3 regions of the Staphylococcus sp. 231237_7MaSpsaltlick genome follow, and region 2 is predicted to be linked to each of the others. Evidence: riboswitches for the same ligand, from Rfam matches in the RefSeq annotation. Region 2 holds a riboswitch; each other region holds the start of a gene.

Region 1 (6,466 bases), on a different contig from region 2:
TCGTTTGATTTGTTACAGTGCCTTTACTTGTTCTAGATAGTTCCGGTTCTTCTTCCCCAAGTTCTTGCTTAGTTAATGGGAGGGATCTTCTTAAGAATAAAAAGTTCCAAATTGACATTTGACCCAGCAACCACATAATTATGAAAAATGTGTTTACACTTAAAATATCAATCGGTATAATTTCATCACTATCAATTCTCCCATATAGCACAATTTGCGTAATTAAATAACTAAAACCATAACTGAAAATAATCCAAAGATAATGGTATTTTCTATGCTCTGTATTTAACTCGTCTTTATAAACGATGTAACCAATGTGAATTACAAATGGTATTACGAAAATAATAGCAAAGAAGCTATAAACTTGAGTCATTAATATCAATGTGATAATAAAGAACAATATACCGACAACTAAGAAGAATATGGAAATATCATAGTCGTATCTAGTTGTTCTAAATAGAGTAAAACCAATCAAAACAACGCCAATACCAAATAAAATGATTATAATGGCGCTAATTACTGGAAAATTCCCAATATAATTGCTTATTACTCTAATTATTTCACCAAAAAATGCGTTTATAAAATCCCATACATTATGAATATGTAAGTCAATTTTACCCTTGTTATTTAATTTATCAATTAAAGGTAAATTGATTAAAATGATGAGACCTGTGAAAAGCGAAACGATGCCTATAATATAACTATATAATATCTCAGCGTGTTTCTTTAAAAAAGACATACCATTCACCTCAAAAGTTATTATATATTAACATTTAGTTCTTGTCTTTAACAATTTAATAAATACGTCCATAGTATGATATAAATAGATGTATAGTCAACTTTCCACTTATACCATTCAATTAAACAATAAATTGATTATAACTAAGACTCAAATTTAAATCACTAGTTTTGTTTGAATTTTTTATGTTGTGGTATATGTAAGTTATAGAAGTTCATATACTTTAGAAGGAGTGTTTAATCTATGAGTAAAGAAGAATTAAACAAAAAAGCCGCAGAACAAGCAAAAAAAGAAGAAGATAAATTAAAAGATAAGAAAGAATCTGCTGAAGATAGTACAGAAGAAACTAAAAAGAATGTACAAGATTCACTAGATTAATTGTTTCAATAATATAAATATCACATGCTTTAAAATATAAATGTAAATTCGACAAGTGAGGCTGGGGCAAAATAAATGCTCCAGCTTTAGCTTTGGTTATTACTTTTGTTGAACTTTCCATTAAGTTTAAAAGAAGATAATTATTAAACTTAATGGTAATAAAGTACATACATTAAATATTAAATTCAATTGATAGCCTTGACATTGTTCCTTAAAAGTCATACATTATAGTTAAATTTAAATTAATCATTCGCACTAGGGGTGTTTTGTGACTGAGATGAGGTGTACCCTCAAACCCTTTGAACCTGATCTAGATGAAACTAGCGTAGGAAAGTGTACTAATCACCTATTTTTCAGGTATTTGTATGCCTATATTTTAACGCGCAACTTTCTAGAAGGTTGTGCGTTTTTTATATTAGGAGGTTTTTTTATGTCAAAAGGATTAAAGCTTTCAGAAATTCTAGTGACTGTACTAATTGCTGTTGTTTTTGCAGTTATTTACAATATATGGAATTTTGTGTATAAAGCATTACAAGTTACAGGGTTACACTTTGAGGAATTAACATACGGTGCTTGGTTTATGGCTGCTATCGTCGCTTATCTTATTATTCCTAAAGCTGGTATTGCAATATTAGCCGAGTTTGCGGCTGGTGCTGGTGAAACTATTGTCATGGGTCGTTTTGATATTGCAACTATGGTCTATGCCTTATTACAAGGTTTAGCATGTGAAATTATATTTGCTATTTTCAGGTATAAGTCTCGTTCAGCAATGGTCGCAATGCTCGCTGGTCTCTTAGCTTCTATTTCAACATTGCCTTTAGACTTTGCTTATGGTTATTTAGGTGAAGTTGCCGGTTGGAATCTAGCGTTATATATCGGCTTCAGACTTATAAGCGGAATCATCGTTGCCGGCTTAATTTCCTACTATATTGTAAAAGCATTAGATCAAACGGGCGTAACTAAATTGTTCAGACCTGCTACAGAAAGTGACTATGATAATTTATAAGGAGCAATCACGTTGATAGTTACAAAAAATTTGCGATTAAAATATCCAAACGGTAAGAAAAAAATATTTGATCATTTAACACTCCAAATCAAAGAAAAAGAAAAAGTACTATTATTAGGACCATCCGGTTCTGGCAAAAGCACTTTATTAAATGTATTAAGTGGTATTGTACCAAATCTTATTGATCTACCTATCAAGTATGATGAATTGAATATCGACGATTCAAGTAGTGTTATATTTCAAGACCCAGATAGCCAATTTTGTATGCCCAAAGTTGACGAAGAGTTAGCATTTGTTCTAGAAAACCAGCAAGTCCCCCGACATGAAATGGATGAACGCATAGATAATGCACTTAAAGCCGTCGATTTAAAAGTTGATAAAAATCAATACATTAATCAACTAAGCGGTGGTATGAAACAGAAACTTGCAATTGCCGAAACGATATTACAACAGTCGAACACCTTGTTTTTAGATGAACCTACTGCAATGTTGGACGTTGAGTCAACTGCAGAATTATGGAATAAAATCAAAGCCTTATGGCAAAACCAAACAGTGATTATTGTCGAACACAAAGTGGAACATATATGGCAACATATGGACCGTGTCATCTTATTAAATTATGATGGTGAAATTATCGCTGATACTACCCCAGATAAAATCTTGAATAAACATGAAGATTTACTAACAGAATATGGGGTTTGGCACCCTAACGCTTGGCAATATGCTCCGCCAACGATACATTTTAATAATAATACTAATACAAACTTAGATCTTGAATTTGAGAATGTGAACATAAAACGTGGTAAACATAATTTAATCAACATACCTCATTTAAATATTGGTACTGGTGAATGGATTACAATTACAGGCGCAAACGGCTCTGGAAAAACCTCATTACTTGAATCAATGATGCAATTAATTAAATATGAAGGACGTATGTTAGTAGACAAGCGTCCTTTCAACAAAATTAAAGTAGCAGCTAAATATATGTATTTAGTTTATCAAAATCCAGAATTACAATTCATTACTTCTTCTGTTTATGATGAAATTCATATTCAATATAAAAATAAATTTAATTCTAGGCAAGAGGCTGACGCGCAGACTGAATCAATGTTAGAAACACTTAATTTGTTAGCCGTGAAATCTCAGCATCCTTATGAACTTTCCATTGGTCAAAAAAGACGTTTAAGTGTTGCAATCGCTCTAAGTTCATCGTCTGAATTCATTTTACTTGATGAACCGACATTTGGCTTAGATAGTCATAATACATTTAATTTAATAAAGTTATTTCAACAACGTGTAACTAGTGGTCAAACTATTATTATGGTAACACACGATTCAGAAATCATATCCCGTTATCCAACAAGAAGGCTACATTTAGCACATCATGTCATAGAAGAAATGTCTGGTGATCATTATGTTTGATATTTGGAAAAAATATTATACTTTTGTAGATGATGTAAATATAATTACAAAGTTAGCAATCGCAGTTATTTTATTTTTCTTTGTTATACTTGTTCATCAGTTTGATTTTATGCTCTACATTACATGTTTAATGCTGCTATTTTTATTAGCTTTTAATGGTTTGCAATTAAAAATCACTTTAACATTTGTTATTTTAACGATGCTATTCAGTCTCATATCTGCGTTGTTTATGATTTTTTATGGCGATGGTACGCACACACTATTCCAATTCGGCTTTGTCCATATTACTTCAGAGAGCTTATATCGTGGCTTACATTTAGCCATGCGTACGACTACCATTTCATTTTTCGGGATTTTAATTGCTTTCACTTCTCAGATTGTTTTAGTATTTTACAGTCTAATGCAACACTTAAAAGTAAAACCTAAAGTTGCTTATGCGTTTATGGCAGCAATTCGTATGGTTCCATTGATGTTCATTTCCTTAATAGAACTTAGAAAATCATTAAAAATGCGTTATCAGCTAATTCACGCACAAAATTATCGTGGCTTTAAAAAATTGAAACATTTACTAATTCCTTTATTAAGTCAAAATATCCGCAAAGCACATCAACTTTCTGTAGCAATGGAAAAAAATGGGTTTAAAGACGGTCCAAGAACGTACTATTATTATGCACCTTTCTCGTATAAAGATTTTCTATTAATTTTAGTAGTAGGAATCATTTTATTAAGTGCTTATTTATTGGCACAATATATTCCTATTACAGGCATTGAAGATATACGTGTAACAAATATTTATTAAAAAGGTTAACCACCTTTTAAGTAGTCATATTATCCAAAAACAAAAGCGATTGGACAAAACTTAAACCACTTTGTCCAATCGCTTTTTAATTTTAATACAATCTCTCAATTATTTAATCGCTTTATTACTAATATCTTTACGATAGAAAAGGCCTTCGCTTTCTATTTTATCGACCGCTTCATATGCATTATCTTTAGCTTTAGCAATATTTTCACCTTCACCTAATGCTAATATGACACGACCACCTGAAGTAATATACACATCATTTTCTTTCTTTAAACCACTTATAAAGTAATCGCCATTTAAATTAAAACCTGATACTTGATGTCCTTTTTCATATTGTCCTGGATAACCTTTTGAAGCTAACATGACACCTACAACTGCATTATCTTTCCATTCAAAATTGATAGGCGCTTTTGCTTCTAAATCAATTATATGTTGCATCAAGTCGCTCTCCATTCGCGTGAGAAGGACTTGTGCCTCTGGATCACCAAATCGAGCGTTAAATTCTATTACTTTTGGCCCGTCTGCTGTAATAATTGCACCTATGTAAAGTACCCCAAAGAATGAGTAGCCCTCTTTAACCATAGCTTGTGCAATTGGCTGAGCAATATCATCGTTAGTACGTTTCAATATCGATTCATCAATATGAGGCACTGGGCAATATGCACCCATGCCACCTGTATTTGGACCTTGATCATTATCGTATGCACGTTTGTGATCTTGCGCAATACAATCGAATGGTACTGCATAGTCTCCATTCACCATAGTCATAAGTGAAAACTCTTCACCTTCAAGGTATTGTTCAAATACAACAACACCTTCTTCTTCAGGATATAAAGTTTCTACACCTGCTTGTGCTTCTTCATAATTACTTGCAATAATGACACCTTTACCAGCAGCTAAACCATCCTTCTTTAATACCACAGGGTATTCACAAGATTCTATATATTGTAAGGCATTATGTTTATTAGTGATTTCTTTGTATTCTGCCGTTGGTATTTTATATTTTTCCATTAATTGTTTTGCAAATAATTTCGAACCTTCTATTTGTGCAGCGTCTTGATTAGGCCCAAACACTTTGATATCAGCTGCTTGTAATTTATCTGTCAAACCTTCTGTAAGCGGCTGTTCTGGTCCAATAATTGTCCACGCTATTTCGTTTTGTCTCGCAAATGTCACTATTTTTTCATGATCCGTTTCAGCTATTTCCGTATGAATGATTGCTACATCTAACATTGCGTCATTACCTGGAATAGCATGTATTTCATTAACGAGAGGTGATTGACTTAATTTATGTGCTAAAACATGTTCTCTACCACCTGCACCAATTACAAGTACTTTCATATAATATATGGCCTCCATTATTAATGTTTAAAGTGTCTAACGCCAGTAGTTACCATAGCAATACCATGTTTATTTGCCATATCAATAGATGCTTGGTCTTTAATTGAACCACCTGGTTGAATAATCGCTTTAATTCCTGATTTAGCAGCTAGCTCAACAGTATCATCCATTGGGAAGAAACCATCAGAAATCATTGCAACATCATCATTTATTTCAATCGCACGATCAATAGCAATTTGTGCTGAACCAACACGATTCATTTGCCCTGCACCAATGCCCACAGTTTGTTTGGCGTTACTTAATATAATTGCATTACTTTTAACTGAAGCAACTACCTTCCATCCTAATAACATTGCATCCCATTGTGCCTCTGTAGGTTCAACGTCAGTTACAACGCTCATTTCTTCACGTTTCAATGCTACATTGTCTTTATCTTGTACTAAGTAACCACCTGAAACAGACACAACTTCTTGTTCACTATTATCAATGGTCATATCAATTTCTAATAATCTTATATTTTTCTTTTGACTTAAAACTTCTAAAGCTTCTTGAGTAAATTTTGGTGCAATAATAACTTCTAGGAAAATACCATGTAAAGTTTCAGCTAATGATTTTTCAACTGTTCTATTTAAAGCTACAATACCACCAAAAATAGATTGGCTATCAGCTTCAAAAGCATGTTGATAAGCTTCATCAATTGTGTCAGCAACACCAACACCGCAAGGGTTCATATGTTTCACAGCAACTGCTGCTGGTTGTTCAAACTGTTTTA
Region 2 (6,466 bases):
TTAATACTTTTTTGAATGGACTTGGTTCACTTTCGCCGCTTTTAATTTTTTTATTCATTTCTTTATGTTCTTCGACGTGTTCAGGCCTTGCTACCCAAGTTTGGAAATCTTTTTTCTCTTGCCACTTACTAACAATGACATATTCAACTTCATCAGCCTTTGATTTCGTCCACACTTCAGCATCAATGAGCCCTTTAACGTTGTCGTTTAATTCAGCTAAATTCTTTTTGGCTTTATTGTATAATCTATCTTCATTTTCTTTATTTGTAGAAAATGCGACTTCTGTAATAAACATGTATTTCCTCCTAAAGTTAAATATTTATTAATGCTAGCACTTTTAAATTTTTTTCTCTAGTAATTTTAGTTGAATTTGATTTTTTATTTAAACGTGTTATAAATATGTCGTATAAAAAATTAAAACGTATAACATGCTATTTTTTATCAAAAAAACACTTTGAAAAGGGACGATGCGCGTGATTGATGCAGTATTAGGAATTGATATAGGCACTGGTTCTGTAAAGGCTATAGCTGTAAGTAGGCAAGGAAAGGTCATACAAACTGTGAGCGAACATTTAAAAATGATTCAACCTCAAGCTGGATATAATGAACAACGACCTGATGATTGGGTATGTGCGACGATTCAGTGTATTAAAAAAATACTACAAGATCCGGAAATGGCGAATGTTAAGGTACATGGCATATCATTATCTGGTCAAATGCACAGTCTTGTAATACTTGATCAACACAATCAACCTATTCGTAATGCAATCTTATGGAACGATACTAGAACGACTGAACAATGCGTAGAAATAAGGCAGGAATTGGGGGACTATGTGTTAGAAAATCCTGTTTTAGAAGGGTTTACGTTAACGAAATTATTATGGATTAAAGCAAATGAACCTGAAAACTGGGCGCAAATTGCTAAATTTTTATTACCCAAAGATTATGTTAGATATAAATTGACGGGCAATCTTCATATGGAGTATTCGGATGCATCGAGCACTTTGCTCTTAGATCCTGTGCTAGAAACGTGGTCGAAAGAATTGGCCGCGCACTTTACTGTAGATCACATACTTCCGAACCTGGTGGCATCAGAGGATTTTGTTGGCTATGTAACTCCAGAATTAGCTCGGAAATTAGGATTGAAAGAGGATGTAGCTGTCTTTGCTGGTGGAGGAGATAATGCTTGTGGTGCCTTAGGGGCAGGTGTTATCAAAGACGAACAAACGCTATGTAGTATTGGGACTTCTGGTGTTGTATTAAGTTGTGATAGTAATGCAAAGACCCATTATCGACATAATTTGCACTTTTTCAAACATGTTATCCCTAATCAATCCTATGTGATGGGTGTCACGCTTGCTGCGGGTGATAGTCTCAATTGGTTGCGTAGTAATATCTTGTCTGATGTATCATATGAGCAAATTTTTCAAGAGGCAAGCGCAGCGGATATAGGGAGTAATGGTTTGTTATTTACGCCTTATTTATCAGGTGAGCGGACACCTCATGGAGATTCGAGTATACGTGGTAGCTTTATCGGGCTAAGTGCATTGCACACTAGGGGGGATATGGCACGTGCAGTAATAGAGGGTATCACCTATTCCTTGTATGAGTCCATTTGTCTATTAAGAGCAAAGGGTAAGGCAATATCAGAGGTGGTGGCCATTGGTGGAGGCGCTAAAAATGATTTTTGGTTACAACTGCAAGCAGATATGTTTAATGCTGAGGTAAAGCGATTGAAATATGAGGAAGGGCCATGTATGGGGGCGGCCATACTCGCTATTAAAGGCCTAAATTGGTATAACAATTTAGATGCTATCATGGAGTCATTTATCTGTTTTGAGCAAGTATTCTATCCGAATCAGAACAACCACGAACAATATCAACAATACTTTGAGGTGTATAAAAAAATATATACACAAACGCGTGAATTGACTTCAAGTTTGTTGTCATTATCAAAAAAATAAAAATTTGTTGCTTGAAAATTAAATTTGAAAACTATAGCATAGAGTTAACTTATAATTTATCAAGTGAATTAAGTTGAACTTGAAAATAAATACATAATGAGTTAAGTTTAAATTAATTATATATGTCATTTACATGTGACGTATGCAAGTTTAAAATTTCATAGAAACCACTGGAAGTGCCTTTATTAAAGGCTGAGACCGATGTAGTGACATAGGGATTCCTTGAACCTGATCCAGTTTGTACTGGCGTAGGAAAGTGGCGTTATAAACAATTAGTATTCGTTCATTCAACGTTATTTTTCTACACAGAAAAATAACGTTTTTTTATTTATTAGAGGTGAAAGGCATGTTTGTAGCGATAACAGCAGATAAATATTTAGCAAGAAAGGATATAATGCATTATTTAGCTATTGAAGCACATATTGATTATTTGATTGTTAGAACTCCAATGTCATCAGACGAATTGGTTGATTGGATTAATATGTTGCTACAGTACCAATTTCCTAAAGAAAAAGTAATTATTCATGAAAATATAGATGTTTTAAATCGTTGTGCTTTAACCGCGATTCATTTTAAAGAACATAATAATCAAGATTTATTTTTTAAGCAGCGCTTTCCACATATTCAGGTGAGCAAGTCAACGCATCATAGTAGGATGGTTGCTGAGGCAGCGCAACGTGGTTTAGATTTTGTCTTGTTTAGTCATATTTTTGAAACGAAATCCAAGCCAGGCATAACACCACGGACAACTGACGAAATTAATGCGGCATTACAATATGATATTCCAGTGGTCGCGTTAGGTGGCATCAATCATCGAACAATTGCTCAGTTGCCAAATGGCTTTGATGGTATTGCGGGCATCTCACTTTTTGAAAAAGATAATGTTGCACATTTAGATCAATTGAAGGAGGTGTGGCATGCATATGTATGATGTCATCATTATTGGTTCGGGTGTTATGGGCATGTCGGTAGCGAGAGCATTGAGTGAACATTCGGTCCATGTAGCTATAATTGATCGAGATATACCTGGCATGCATGCCTCGTATAAGGCTGGTGGGATGTTAGGTGCACAAAATGAATTCACCCAAGAATCAGCGCTCTATCATATCGCCCGTAAATCACAACAAATGTTTCCAACACTAGCAAGTGAATTATTGGATGAAGTCGCTTTAGATATTGAATATTTAAACAGTGGCTTAATTAAAATAAACGCCTCGAAAGCTGATGCGCATGACATTCAAGTGCAGTATCAATTTTTAAAGCAATATAACGACCAGATTGAGTTACTAACGGATTCAAGATTAAGTGAATTGACCAACGATAAGGTTATGAACAATGGCAAACAAGCGATGTATATACCGGACGATCATCAAGTCAATGCTAATCGATATACGAAAGCACTGCTTGAGTCTATAAAAAGACGGAACGTGGAACGTTGTTATCATACGGAAGTGCATCATATTGAATCACTTAAACAAGGTTACAAAGTGAAGACACAGAATGGTTCGTTTTATGGGAAAAAGGTTATCGTCGCTGGTGGTGCATGGAGTGGTAGGTTAGTGTCACCCCACTTACAATCGCATAATGTTACAGGTGTCAAAGGTGAAGCGTTACTCGTAGAACACCCAACATTGAATTTGAATACAACGTTATTTATGACGAATGGTTGCTATATCATTCCAAAGTTACAACACCGTTACATGATTGGTGCTACAAGTTACTTTGATGATTACTCTGTCGGAGTGTCGTCGGTAGGAAGAGATTGGCTCTTACATCAAGCATCGACGATTGTACCTCAATTAAAAGATAGTCAGATGCTACATGAATGGTCCGGAATACGACCTTATAGTAAAGAAGAACGTCCAGTTATGGATGAGGTGGCGCAAGATTTGTTTGTTATCACAGGGCATTATCGCAATGGAATCTTATTATCGCCATATATTGGTGCTTTGATGTGTGAATGGTTATTAACTGGGCAACGTCCAGAAGATTTACAAGATTTTAGAATTGAGAGGAGTGTTGACAATGCAATGCATTATTAACGGTGACAGCTTTAAATTTAGCAAAGAGTTAAATATTCAAGAATTGATTCAAGAAATGGGATTAGATGAAAATCGAATCATCGTTGAACACAATGAAGAATTGATTCAACGACAACAGTTTCCTGTTCAAGTGGTAAGAGATCAAGATTGTTTAGAATTATTAGAGTTTGTAGGAGGCGGATAGGATGATTGAAATTGGTAAATTCAAATTAAATTCGAGACTATTATTAGGTACTGGCAAATTTGAGAATGAGGATATACAACAACAAGCGATACAAGCGTCAGAAACTGAGGTGTTAACATTTGCAGTACGTCGAATGAACCTTTATGACAAAGATTTACCTAACCCACTTGCTCAAGTAGATTTATCAAATTTTGTGACCTTCCCTAATACTGCAGGAGCAAAAACTGCACAAGAAGCGGTACGTATTGCTGAAATTGCGAATCATGCTGGTGTATGTGACATGATTAAAGTTGAGGTGATTGGAGATGATGAAACACTGTTACCTGATCCAATTGAGACTTATGAAGCTTGTAAAATATTATTGGAAAAAGGTTATACAGTATGCCCATATATTTCTAATGATGTCGTGTTAGCTAAACGATTAGAGGAATTAGGTGTCCATGCGATTATGCCGTTAGCTTCTCCAATAGGAACGGGTAGAGGCATTAACAACCCATTGAATTTAAGATATATAATAGAACGTACAAATGTACCGGTGATTGTAGATGCTGGAATTGGTTCTCCAAAAGATGCTTGTCATGCAATGGAACTAGGCGCTGATGCAATATTATTAAATACGGCGATATCAAGTGCAGAAGATCCAGTTAAAATGGCAGAAGCGATGAAGTTAGGTATCAATGCGGGTAGATTGAGCTTTGAAGCTGGAAGAATCCCAGTGAAATATACAGCACAAGCATCTAGTCCGACTGAAGGAATTGGATTTTTATAATGAAAAGATACCAACGTCAAGCGATTTATGCACCATTTGGTAAACATGGGCAAAGTCGACTTGAAAACACTCATATCATGATACTTGGTGCAGGTGCGTTGGGGAGTCACTGTGCGGAAATATTAACTCGGATGGGTGCAGGCAGTCTAACCATCATTGATATGGATGTCGTTGAAACATCCAACCTACATCGTCAAGCGATATTTGATGAAATGGATGCTGAACAATTGCAACCAAAAGTAATTGCCCTTGAAAATAAATTAAAGTTGATTAATAGTAATGTGAAAATCACTGCGCTATATCAAGAGCTCACTAATAACAATATTGAAAATTTATTAAAGGTGTATCAACCGGATATCGTAATTGATGGAATGGATAACTTTACACTGCGCTTTCTTATTAATGAAGCATGTCATAAATGCCAAATACCTTGGATATATGGAGCGGCAGTGGGAAGTAAAGGTTCGGTGTATGCCATTGACTATACGGGACCTTGCTTTAAATGTTTATTAGAGACCGTTCCTCAAACAGGAGAGAGTTGTGCAATCAATGGTGTATTGCCACCAGTTATTTATCAGGTTGCTAGTATGGAGGTTTCTGAACTATTGAGGTGGCTATCTGGTCATGGCTTTTCTAAAAAGTTAATCACGATGGATAGCTTTACTATTGATGTGAAGACATTAAATATTAGTGGGTTAAAGCAGCATCAGTGCCCAGTCTGTGAACGACAACACTATGAATATTTAAATCAGCCAAGGACCAAACACGTTGAAAAGCAATGTGGAAATACCTATCTATTGCGTTTCAACCCTTCAGTGTTTAATTATGCAACGCTCTTACCTACTACAATTGTTAAGCAAAATGACTTTGCTAAGTTGATGACCTATCAAGGTTATCAAATGACATTATTTAAAGATGGTAGAATGAACGTTTACGGCTTAGACGAAGAAGCGGATGCACAACAACTTTTCCTTACTTTGAATAAAAGCGTTAAATAATCTATTAAATGATTGTAATCATAAAATCGAATAAGCATTAAACACTAAAAAGACTAAACTCTACTGCTAATTTCCTATTTTCTAACTTTATGTTATATAACATAGAGATTAAAGTATGGGGAAGTGATAGCACTCAAGTATTTATTAAATATTGACCGTGAATAATAATTGAGTGCAATCGTAGTGACTTTGTAGATAACTTAGTCTTTTTTATTATGTAAATAAAAGAAATTTGTCATTGCAACTAAAGTTCAATAATCCTTCATAAAGTTTTGGCAAATTTGTTAACAGCCCTAATCTAGTTTGAAAACACCATATATTGTGTTTTATATTTAACTAAGACACAACATATAGGAATGAGAGGGGATCAAATGAACAAACTTGAGCAAGATTTAAAACGATTAATAACAAAGGACCCAACGGTCGTTAACGAAAATGCTAATAAAGATAGTGCAACATTTTCAACAATGAGAGATTTGACGGCAGGTGTAGTCTCTAAATCCTATGCC
Region 3 (6,466 bases), on a different contig from region 2:
TTTTGAATTATGGTAATGTCGGTATACCTAAATTTATATGGACGCCGGCAAACTATATTGCGGATGCAATGATAGCAATTGCATTAATATTATTAGGCGCACAAATTGCTAATATTAAATTTAGTTTTAAGTGGTCAAGTTCATATGTGTTTATATTTGTGCGATTAATTGTTGGACCGATGATAGCTCTAGGCATTATCAAACTAATGGGGCTTGAAGGTATCATAGCACAAGCGTTATTTATTACTTCAGCTATGCCGACATCAGTTAATAGTTCAGTCATTGCACAGGAATATGATAATCATCCTGAACTTGCGGCGGAATTAGTCTTTTTATCAACATTACTGAGTGCGATCACAGTAGTAATCGTTATTTATTTTTCGAAAATATTATTCTAAATCGTGATTCATTATAATATCATATTATTGGAAATTTATAAGGCATTTCAATATGATACAGTTGTTGAATATTTAAAATCTGACAAAAGGAATCGATGATATTGAATGAAGCAGTGTTAGGCATAGATATAGGTACAAGTTCAGTTAAAGTTATAGCCGTAAGTAAAGAAGGAGAAGTGCTAGCTAAAGTTAGTGAAGGACTTGATATAATACAACTTCAATCTGGGTGCAATGAGCAACAACCAGACGAATGGTTTGAGGCAACCAAGTCATGTATTAGACAAATATTAAGTGCTAGCGCGTTAAGCGACATTTATATTAGAGGCTTATCGTTATCTGGTCAAATGCATAGTTTAGTGGTATTAGATAGCACTAATAAACCGCTTCGAAATGCAATTTTATGGAATGATACTCGTTCGACTCCTCAATGCACAACAATCGAACAACAATTTGGTGATTATATATTATCAAACCCAGTATTAGAAGGTTTTACATTAACGAAATTGCTTTGGATAAAAGATAATGAACCTAATAATTGGAACAAGATAGCAACGTTCCTATTACCTAAAGATTACGTGAGGTTTAAGCTAACTGGTAAAATAAATATGGAATATTCAGACGCTTCGAGCACATTATTATTGGACCCAAAACAAAAAAGTTGGTCAAAGACAACCGGCTCACAATTTCGCATTCACGACATTTATCCCTCACTTGTATCATCTGGAGATTTTATTGGATATGTAGAAAGCAGCCTAGCTAAATCATTAGGATTAACAGGTGAGGTAGCTGTTTTTGCTGGTGGTGGCGATAATGCATGTGGTGCACTTGGTGCAGGCGTTATCAAATCCAACGATACATTATGCAGTATTGGTACTTCTGGTACGTTATTAACTTGTGAATCAGGTGAAGGAAAGACGTATCGTCATAATTTGCACTATTTCAATCATGTTGTAGAAGATAAATCATATGTAATGGGCGTGACGCTTGCTGCTGGAGATAGTTTGAATTGGTTAAAAAAACATGTGTTTCCCGGTTTAACTTTTAACCAAATTTTAAGCTTAGCAAGTAACTCTACAATTGGTAGTGAAGGGTTGTTATTTGCCCCATACCTATCAAGTGAACGTACACCACATGGTGATTCGCAAATTAGAGGTAGCTTTATCGGGCTAAGCACTTTACATACAAATGCAGACATAGCGAGATCAGTAATTGAAGGTATTACTTATTCATTATATGAAACTTTGGTACATTTACGTGAACAAGGGAAGGACATAACGCACATTACATCAATCGGTGGCGGCGCAAAAAATGATTTTTGGTTACAATTGCAAGCAGATATATTTAATGCAAAAGTCAGTAAATTGAAATATGAAGAAGGGCCTTGTATGGGGGCGGCAATGCTAGCTATTGTCGGTTTGAGTTGGTATGAAAGCCTAGAAGATGTAGTTGATCAATTTATCGTCTATGATAGAACTTTTCTGCCGAATGAAGCGCATCATGAACGCTATGCTAAATACTTTGAAATATATCAAGAAGTCTATCGTCAGACACGACCGATAACAGCACGGTTGTTAGAGTTGTCTCTATAAGCGTGATTATGCACGATTAAGCCAGCTGACTTTAGGATACATGTTGTCAAAGTTGAAGTGAGACTTGAAAAGTAAATGATTATAAGTTAGATTGTAAGTAATCACTAAAACATTATGAAACGAAAATTTAATAGATAGAAACCACTGGAAGCGCCTTTGATAAAGGCTGAGACCGAAGTAATAACTGAGGGATTCCTAGAACCTGATCCAGTTCGCACTGGCGTAGGAAAGTGGCGTTTTCTATGATAAATGTAATCATACAACGTTATTTTTCCACCAGGAAAAGTAACGTTTTTTTATTTGGGGTGAAAATATTGTTTATTGCTATTACACCATATCAAGATTTGTCTAAATCACATATTAAGCATTACTGTGAAATCGAAGGCGTTATCGATTACTTATTAATAAGAGTGCCAATGAATACTGAAGAAGTCATTCAGTGGGTTCATGAATTAATAAAAAATGAGTTCCCTAAGGATAAGATTATTATTCATAGCGATATCAACGTAATCATACAATGTGACTTGTCGGCAATTCATTTTAGGGAAAGTGACCCTTATATTGAGGAGGTACAAGCTAGTTATCCCGATATACAAGTGAGTATGTCTACGCACCATAAAGATACTATTGCTAACGCTAAATATTTAGGGCTAGATTTTGTATTATTTGGACACGTATTCGAGACGTCATCTAAACCTCAGCAAACACCTAGAGCAAAGTCGGAGGTTGAAGAAGCGCTACAAATTGATATTCCGATTATTGCAATTGGAGGTATTAATCAACATACTTTATCTTCTTTACCTAATGGATTTTCAGGAATAGCCGGTATTTCTATTTTTAATCAATATTCGAAAGAAAAACTTATAAACATGAAGGAAGTGTGGGATGGACATGTATGATGTCATTATTATTGGATCGGGAGTCATGGGCATGTCAATCGCACGTGGGTTAAGTCAGTCTTTTGCGAATATAGCTGTGATAGATAGAGATGAAGCAGGTAAGCATGCATCTTATAAAGCAGGTGGGATGTTAGGCGCGCAAAATGAATTCACCAAAAATAGTGCTTTGTTTAGTTTGGCAACAACTTCTCAAAAGATGTTCAAACCTCTAAGAGATAGTTTGTTGGAAGAGGTTGGCGTGGATATTGAGTATTTAAATAGTGGGTTAATAAAATTGGCTACGAACCATTATGATAATAAAAAGATTGAACAGCAATATCAATTTTTAAGACAACATTTTGCATCTGTAGAACGTCTTAGTCCTACTGATGTTCAACACATGTCCAACGGTGCTATAACTTCAAAACATACAAATGGTATTTATATGCCTGAAGATAATCAAATCAATGCAAACCGCTATACTAAAGGGTTGTTGAAGTCATTATCAAATAGACATATAGATAGAATATACCAAACAACTGTAACCCATATTGAATCTATAAAAGATGGGTACCGTGTGGAGACACGAAATGGAGCTTATTATACTGAAAAGTTAATTGTCACAGGAGGCGCTTGGACAGGAAAACTTTTACAGCAATATTTACCTTGTGAAGCGGTTATGGGGGTAAAAGGAGAAGCGCTATTGGTAGAACAACCTGATTTAAACTTGAATATTACCATGTTTCTGACTAATGGTTGTTACGTCATTCCAAAATTAAAAAATAGATATTTAATCGGTGCAACAAGTTACTTTAATGATTATTCAGTTGGGGTGTCTAATTCTGGTAAATCATGGCTTAAATCACAAGCTTTGCACTATATACCAGATTTGAAAAATGGAAAAATCATAAACCAATGGTCAGGTATACGGCCTTATTGTCAAAACGAACAGCCTATTATGGATGAAGTGGATAAAGACTTATTTGTCATTGCTGGCCATTATCGCAATGGAATTTTACTTTCGCCTTTAATAGGTGAGTTGATGAGTCAATGGATTATCAGTGGGCATAGGCCAAAACAATTGTATGATTTTCAGATTAGGAGAGGTGAACGAAATGAAATGTAAGATTAATGGTGACGTATTTAACTTTGAACAACCAATTAATATACAAGAAATAATTCAATCATTGGGACTGGATGAAACACGTATTATTGTAGAGCATAATGAAACATTAATTAAGCGAGAACAATTTACATCTCGCATAGTCAATGATGAAGATAACTTAGAATTATTAGAATTTGTAGGAGGCGGTTAATATGTTTAAAATAGGCAACTTTACATTAAATTCAAGATTATTATTAGGTACAGGAAAATTTGATAATGAAGAGATACAAACTCAGGCTATTGCAGCAGCAGAAACAGAAGTATTAACTTTTGCAGTGAGACGCATGAATTTATATGACAAAGATTTACCAAATCCATTAGCAAAAGTTGATTTATCGAAATTCATCACATTTCCAAATACAGCTGGAGCTAAGACAGCTAAAGAAGCAGTTCGTATAGCAGAAATTGCTAATCATGCAGGTGTTTGTGACATGATTAAGGTAGAAGTCATTGGTGATGACGAAACATTACTGCCAGACCCATTAGAAACATATGAAGCATGCCAAGTATTACTGGAAAAAGGTTACACGGTCTGTCCATATATATCTAATGATGTTGTCTTAGCGAAACGCTTAGAAGAGTTAGGCGTTTATGCAATTATGCCACTTGCCTCTCCTATTGGTACGGGGAGAGGAATCAATAATCCATTAAATTTGCGCTATATTATTGAACGTGTCAATGTACCAGTAATCGTAGATGCAGGTATTGGCTCACCTAAGGATGCTTGTCATGCAATGGAATTAGGTGCTGATGGTATTTTACTTAATACGGCAATATCAAGTGCAGCGGATCCTGTGAAAATGGCAGAAGCAATGAATAAAGGGATTAGTGCCGGAAGATTGAGTTATGAAGCAGGAAGAATACCTGTGAAGTATACAGCACAAGCATCGAGTCCAACTGAAGGAATTGGGTTCTTATGATAGAGCGCTACAATCGACAAGTAAGATATCATCAGTTTGGTGAGTACGGTCAAAGCCAACTTCAAAAAACTCACGTCATGATTATGGGTGCAGGTGCACTTGGTAGTCACAGCGCAGAAATGTTAGTAAGGATGGGGGTAGGCTCACTTACTGTAATAGATATGGATATTGTTGAATTATCCAATTTACATAGACAAGCGTTATATGATGAGTTGGATGCAGAAAAGATGTTACCTAAAGTTGAAGCATTAAAGCATAAGTTGAATCAAATAAATAGTAACGTACAAGTAACAGCAATTGATCGTGAAATAACAAATTTAAATATTGAAAATCTATTATCGACATATCATCCGGATATTGTTATAGATGGTATGGATCATTTTAAAATAAGATATTTAATTAATGAATCTTGTAACAAGCAAAATATACCTTGGATTTACGGTGCTGCAGTTGGTAGTAAAGGTACTGTTTATGGTATCGATGATCAAGGGCCATGTTTGAAATGTCTACTTGAAACAATGCCAAGTACTGGTGAAAGTTGTGCAATAAATGGTGTGCTGCCACCAGTGGTTTATCAAGTAGCTAGTATGCAAGTTTCCGAGCTAATGAGATGGGTCTCTGGCGAAGCATTTTCAAAGAAACTTATAACTATAGATTGTTTTAATATGCAATATAAGTCGATGGATATTAGTGCTTTAAAACAAAGTGATTGTAATGTTTGTAAGAAACATGAGTATGCATTGTTAAACGATAAATACGACAACAAGATAGAGAAACAATGCGGAGACATGTTCTTATTACGCTTTAATGCCGATATTTTTAACCATACTGATTATTTACCTGTTACGGTAAAAAAAGCTAATAATTTTGTGAAACTATTGTCCTATAAGCCTTATGAAATTACACTGTTCAAAGACGGAAGAATGCATGTCTATGGAGTTGAAAACGAAGGGGAAGCTGAGAAGCTTTATAGAGAAATTGGAAAGAGTTTGAGTTGAATATAAAATAATTTAAACACTGACTAAACAATAGATTGATGAGCTATTGTTTAGCAGTGTTTTGCGTGTTATTAGTTTGTTAATATATATTTTTTGAAAACGCAATCAAAGTTCACAAAAACTTCAAAATGGTTTTACGAATTTGTGAACGGCTAACCCACTCATTGAAACACTATATATTGTGTTATAAATTAAAAGTAAATACAATATATAGAAATGAGGGGATAAAATGAATAAACTCGAACAAGATTTAAAGAATTTAATAACCAAAGATCCTACAGTAATAAATGAAAACGCCAATAAGGATAGCGCCACATTTTCAACGATGAGAGATTTAACAGCAGGTGTAGTATCTAAATCATATGCGCTAAATTACTTATTACCAGAACATGTTGCAACAGCTCATAAAGAAGGGGATATACATTTTCATGATTTAGATTATCATCCATTTCAACCACTTACTAATTGTTGTTTAATAGATGCAGAAAGTATGCTCAAAAATGGTTTTCAAATTGGTA

The links. Region 2 has a riboswitch for thiamine pyrophosphate ahead of ACF91D_RS09235 (thiamine phosphate synthase). Riboswitches for the same ligand answer to the same signal wherever they lie in the genome.
Region 1: another riboswitch for thiamine pyrophosphate. It lies ahead of ACF91D_RS17485 (ECF transporter S component); the one in region 2 lies ahead of ACF91D_RS09235 (thiamine phosphate synthase).
Region 3: another riboswitch for thiamine pyrophosphate. It lies ahead of ACF91D_RS05870 (thiamine phosphate synthase); the one in region 2 lies ahead of ACF91D_RS09235 (thiamine phosphate synthase).

Annotation. Positions count from the first base shown of each region.
Region 1 is NZ_JBICNX010000009.1:28,665-35,130, reverse strand. Features, by position in the region: gene auxA (lipoteichoic acid stability factor AuxA) at 1-739, opposite strand, end outside; gene graF (glycopeptide resistance-associated protein GraF) at 983-1,117, shown strand; TPP riboswitch at 1,365-1,466, shown strand; gene ACF91D_RS17485 (ECF transporter S component) at 1,548-2,123, shown strand; gene ACF91D_RS17480 (ABC transporter ATP-binding protein) at 2,136-3,548, shown strand; gene ACF91D_RS17475 (energy-coupling factor transporter transmembrane component T family protein) at 3,541-4,347, shown strand; gene purD (phosphoribosylamine--glycine ligase) at 4,456-5,694, opposite strand; gene purH (bifunctional phosphoribosylaminoimidazolecarboxamide formyltransferase/IMP cyclohydrolase) at 5,715-6,466, opposite strand, start outside.
Region 2 is NZ_JBICNX010000004.1:146,560-153,025, forward strand. Features, by position in the region: gene ACF91D_RS09225 (antibiotic biosynthesis monooxygenase family protein) at 1-295, opposite strand, end outside; gene xylB (xylulokinase) at 474-1,964, shown strand; TPP riboswitch at 2,127-2,236, shown strand; gene ACF91D_RS09235 (thiamine phosphate synthase) at 2,311-2,895, shown strand; gene ACF91D_RS09240 (NAD(P)/FAD-dependent oxidoreductase) at 2,888-4,006, shown strand; gene thiS (sulfur carrier protein ThiS) at 3,990-4,190, shown strand; gene ACF91D_RS09250 (thiazole synthase) at 4,192-4,959, shown strand; gene ACF91D_RS09255 (ThiF family adenylyltransferase) at 4,959-5,957, shown strand; gene nrdD (anaerobic ribonucleoside-triphosphate reductase) at 6,314-6,466, shown strand, end outside.
Region 3 is NZ_JBICNX010000002.1:600,591-607,056, forward strand. Features, by position in the region: gene ACF91D_RS05860 (AEC family transporter) at 1-398, shown strand, start outside; gene xylB (xylulokinase) at 500-1,987, shown strand; TPP riboswitch at 2,124-2,233, shown strand; gene ACF91D_RS05870 (thiamine phosphate synthase) at 2,293-2,886, shown strand; gene ACF91D_RS05875 (NAD(P)/FAD-dependent oxidoreductase) at 2,879-3,991, shown strand; gene thiS (sulfur carrier protein ThiS) at 3,981-4,181, shown strand; gene ACF91D_RS05885 (thiazole synthase) at 4,183-4,950, shown strand; gene ACF91D_RS05890 (ThiF family adenylyltransferase) at 4,950-5,948, shown strand; gene nrdD (anaerobic ribonucleoside-triphosphate reductase) at 6,178-6,466, shown strand, end outside.